DNA from 2 places in the Streptomyces sp. NPDC046335 genome. Region 2 is predicted to be linked to the other one. Evidence: riboswitches for the same ligand, from Rfam matches in the RefSeq annotation. Region 2 holds a riboswitch; the other holds the start of a gene.
What was found. Region 2 has a riboswitch for glycine ahead of gcvP (aminomethyl-transferring glycine dehydrogenase). Riboswitches for the same ligand answer to the same signal wherever they lie in the genome.

Region 1: another riboswitch for glycine. It lies ahead of gcvT (glycine cleavage system aminomethyltransferase GcvT); the one in region 2 lies ahead of gcvP (aminomethyl-transferring glycine dehydrogenase).

What each region holds. Positions count from the first base shown of each region.
Region 1 is NZ_JBVJFF010000011.1:279,434-281,818, reverse strand. Features, by position in the region: gene gcvH (glycine cleavage system protein GcvH) at 1-62, opposite strand, end outside; gene gcvT (glycine cleavage system aminomethyltransferase GcvT) at 163-1,287, opposite strand; glycine riboswitch at 1,323-1,435, opposite strand; glycine riboswitch at 1,436-1,555, opposite strand; gene ACZ6JY_RS27325 (AAA family ATPase) at 1,761-2,385, shown strand, end outside.
Region 2 is NZ_JBVJFF010000030.1:10,232-12,616, forward strand. Features, by position in the region: gene ACZ6JY_RS40150 (DNA polymerase IV) at 1-18, shown strand, start outside; gene ACZ6JY_RS40155 (PRC-barrel domain-containing protein) at 58-435, opposite strand; glycine riboswitch at 587-685, shown strand; gene gcvP (aminomethyl-transferring glycine dehydrogenase) at 885-2,385, shown strand, end outside.

The DNA.
Region 1 (2,385 bases), on a different contig from region 2:
TCCTCGGCGGCCGACAGCCACTCGTGCTCCTTGCTGTAACGCAGCTGCTGGGGGTTGCTCATGTCCTGAATTCTCCTGTACGCGGGTGGGTGCTGCGGAACGGGGACGGTGTGCGTGGGGTCACTCACGGCGCTACGGAGCCGTGGCCCCGCGCACCGAGTGTCACTTCTGGCGCTTGTAGAACGGCAGCGCCACGACCTCGTACGGCTCGTGGGTGCCGCGGATGTCCACGCCCACACCCCGCGTCCCGGGGGCGGCGTGCTCGGCGTCGACGTAGGCCATGGCGATCGGCTTGCCCAGCGTCGGCGACGGGGCGCCGGAGGTGACCTCGCCGATGACCTTGCCGTCGGCGACCACGGGGAAGCCCGCGCGCGGCACCCGGCGGCCCTCGGCGACCAGACCGACCAGCTTGCGCGGCGGGGCGGTCTCGGCGCGCTCGGCGGCGGCCGCGAGGGCGGCGCGGCCCAGGAAGTTCTCCGACTGCGAGGTCTTCTCGAACTTCACGACCCGGCCGAGCCCGGCGTCGAACGGCGTGAGACCGGCGGTCAGCTCGTGCCCGTACAGCGGCATGCCCGCCTCAAGGCGCAGGGTGTCGCGGCAGGAGAGGCCCGCGGGCACCATGCCGACGGGCGTGCCCGCCTCCATCAGCGCGCCCCACAGCTTCTCCGCGTCACCGGGAGCGACGAAGAGCTCGAAGCCGTCCTCGCCGGTGTAACCCGTACGGGCGATCAGCGCCGGGACACCCGCGACGGTGCCGGGCAGGCCCGCGTAGTACTTCAGGTTGTCCAGGTCCGCGTCGGTGAGTGACTTCAGGATGCCGGGGGACTCGGGGCCCTGGACGGCGAGCAGCGCGTACGCGTCGTGGTCGTCGCGGACCTCCGCGTCGAATCCGGCCACCCGGCCGGACAGCTCGTCGAGGACGGTCCCGGCGTTGGAGGCGTTGGCGACGACCATGTACTCGGTCTCGCCGAGGCGGTAGACGATCAGGTCGTCCAGGATGCCGCCGTCCTCGGCGACGATCATCGTGTAGCGGGCGCGGCCGACACCGACGGAGCCGATGTTGCCGACCAGCGAGAAGTTCAGGAAGTCGACGGCCTCGGGGCCGGTGACCGTGATCTCGCCCATGTGGGAGAGGTCGAAGAGGCCGGCCTTGGTGCGGACGGCGTTGTGCTCGTCGCGCTCGCTGGCGTACCGCAGCGGCATGTCCCAGCCCGCGAAGTCGGTCATGGTCGCGCCGAGCGCTCGATGCACGGCATCGAGGGCGGTGAGACGGGGGGCAGTGCTCATGAAGGGAACTCCCAGGGCATGACGGGCGAGGTCGATCCTCCCCATCTGTCATCGGAACCTGAGAGGTTCGCCGCGAGCGCCCCGACTGAGGGACGTCCGGCTTGCACCTTGGGTGGGACCGTGGAGACGGTCCGCTTTTCAGATGTGCCTCGCCCGCGCGGTACGGGGCCTGAGAGATTCAAGGGAGGGACTTGCTCCTTCGGCGCCCCAGAACGTCATACGCACAACGTCGTACGACGGCTGCTGGGAACTCTCCCGCGCGGATTCAAACGGCCGGTATGGAGTTGCGGGCACATCATTGCACGCGACTCCCGCGAGGGGGACCCGTGGCCCTGGACGCCCCCTTTTCGGGGCACCTCGGACCTGGGCGCCCTTGTGCCGCATTACCTTCTCTTTACACTTGCCGGGGAAAGCAGTACGTGACAGCTACGGGGAGGCCGATCACGGTGCGCAGCAGGATCAGTGGCTATGCCATGACCACGGGGGTGGCACTGCCGGGGCAGGCCGCCGCCCCGCCGCGGGAGAGCTGCGTACCGCTGCTTCCGGTGGCCGTCGTCCGGGACCTGCGGCAGCGGGCGGGACACAGCCCGCACCGCCTCACCTTCGACGAGGGCGACCTGGTCGTCGTCTCCGGGCTGCCCGGTGGCGGAAAGTCGACGCTGATGCGGCAGGCCGTCACCGGCCCGCGCGTCGACTCCCAGGACACCCGCGACCGCTGGGCGGCGCGGATGCCGCGCCACCTCCCGTACGCGGTGTACCGCCCCCTCGTCCGCCTCGCGCACTACGCGGGACTGCGCCGCACCCTGCGCTCGGGGGTCAGCGTCGTCGTGCACGACTGCGGTACCCAGACCTGGGTGCGCCGCTGGCTGGCCCGCGAGGCGGCGCGGCGCGGCAGGACGCTGCACCTGCTCCTCCTCGACGTGCCCGCGGACACCGCGCTGGAGGGCCAGCGCGAGCGGGGGCGCGGCGTCTCGCGGTACGCGTTCGCGCGGCACCGCAGGACGATCGGCCGCCTGGTCGGCGACGCCGAGCGGGGCGAGCTGCCGCGCGGCTGCGGCTCCGCGGTGCTCATGGACCGCGCGGCGGCACGGGTGCTGC
Region 2 (2,385 bases):
CTGGTGGATGAGGGGTGACGACCGAAGGCCGGCCGGCGGGCTTGCCGGGGGAGGCGGTCAGGCTGGGTCCTGGTCTGCCACCTGGCCGAAATCGCGGTCCGGAGGCGGAGCGAGCGGAGCTGTCGTGTCCAGGCCGTAGTGGTGGTAGAGCTGGACCTCCTGCGCCGGGGAGAGGTGGCGGCCGACGCCGAAGTCGGGGGCGTCCTTGATCAGGGCGCGGTCGAAGGGGATGCGGAGGGTGCCGTCGCCGACGAGCTCGCTCGGCTCCAGCGGGACGAAGGCGTCGCGGCTGAACAGGCCGGTGCGTATCGCCGCCCACTCCGGGGCGCCGGTGGCGTCGTCGAGGTAGATTTCGTCGATCGTGCCGATTTTCGCCCCGTTCCGGTCGAACGCCTTGCGGCCGATCAGGTTGCGCGGATCGATGTCGGTTCGCACGGGCCCTCCAGCTGGTCGCGGGGTGACGGACACCGGGATATGGGGACAACTCATCATTGTTCGTTCGTACTCACTACGAAAGAGCACTTCGAGGCAGGCGGCCACTCGAGGGATCGGCCATGGTCCTCGCTGGTAGGCTGGCGACGGCTGCTGATCCCGTGCGGGAGAGCTCTCCGGACCGCAAGTCCGGAGGCGCCGAAGGAGCAAATCCTCCCCGGAATCTCTCAGGCACCCGTACCGCACGGACGAGGTCACTCTGGAAAGCAGGGCGGGCGTCGGGCGGGCACGCCCGGGACCCTCCCTCACCGACGGTGAAAGCCGGTCGGCGTCTTCGCAGGTCGAGGGTGTCGCCGGTGAAGCTCTCAGGTTGAGATGACAGAGGGGGAGGCCGTCCGGGTACCCGCGTCGAGGTACCCCTCGTAGGTCGTGCAGACCAGGAGGCCTCCGCAATGACTGCCACCCATATCCCGCTCGCCGCACTGGAGCAGGGCATCCCCTTCGAGCAGCGGCACATAGGGCCCGACGCCGCGGCACAGGCCAAGATGCTCGCCCAGGTCGGGTACGGCTCGCTGGACGACCTCACGGCCGCCGCGGTGCCGGATGTGATCAAGAACGCCGAGGCGCTCGACCTGCCCGGCGCCCGCAGCGAGGCCGAGGTCCTCGCCGAACTGCGTTCGCTCGCGGACCGCAACCAGGTCCTGGACTCCATGATCGGCCTCGGGTACTACGGGACGTTCACGCCGCCGGTGATCCTGCGGAACGTGATGGAGAACCCCGCCTGGTACACCGCCTACACGCCGTACCAGCCCGAGATCTCGCAGGGGCGCCTGGAGGCGCTGCTGAACTTCCAGACCATGGTCGCCGAGCTGACCGGCCTGCCCACCTCCGGCGCCTCCCTCCTCGACGAGGGCACCGCCGCCGCCGAGGCCATGGCCCTCTCGCGGCGCATGGGCAAGGTCAAGAACGGCGTGTACGTGGTCGACGCGGACGCGCTGCCGCAGACCATCGCCGTCATCCAGACGCGCGCCGAGCCGGCCGGCGTCGAGATCGTCGTCGCCGACCTGAGCGACGGCATCCCGGCCGAGGTCGCCGAGCGCGGCATCGTGGGCCTGCTGGTGCAGTACCCGGGCGCCTCCGGTGCCGTCCGCGACATCAAGCCGCTGATCGACCGGGCGCACGAGCTCGGCGCGGTCGTCACCGTCGCCGCCGACCTGCTCGCCCTGACGCTGCTCACCTCGCCCGGCGATCTTGGCGCCGACATCGCCGTCGGCACGACCCAGCGCTTCGGCGTCCCCATGGGCTTCGGCGGTCCGCACGCCGGTTACATGGCGGTGCGCGAGAACTTCGCGCGCAGCCTGCCGGGGCGCCTGGTGGGCGTCTCGGTCGACGTCGACGGCAACAAGGCCTACCGGCTCGCGCTCCAGACCCGTGAGCAGCACATCCGCCGCGAGAAGGCCACCAGCAACATCTGTACCGCCCAGGTGCTGCTCGCCGTCATGGCCGGGATGTACGCGGTGTACCACGGGCCCGAGGGCCTGAAGTCCATCGCGCGCCGCACCCACCGGTATGCCACGCTGCTCGCCGCCGGCCTCACCGGCGGCGGTTACGAGGTCGTCCACGGCGCCTACTTCGACACCATCACGGTGCGGGCGCCCGGCAAGGCCGCGGAACTGGTCGCCGCCGCCCGCGAGGCCGGCGCCAACATCCACCTCGTCGACGCCGACCACGTCTCCCTGGCCTGCGACGAGACGACCACGCGCCGGCAGCTCAGCGCGGTCTGGGGCGCCTTCCGCGTCGACGCCGACGTGGACGCGCTCGACGCCACCGCCGCCGACACGCTGCCCGAGGGCCTGCTGCGCAGCGACGACTACCTCGCGCACCCGGTCTTCCACCAGTACCGCTCCGAGACCTCCATGCTGCGCTACCTGCGCAGGCTCGCCGACCGCGACT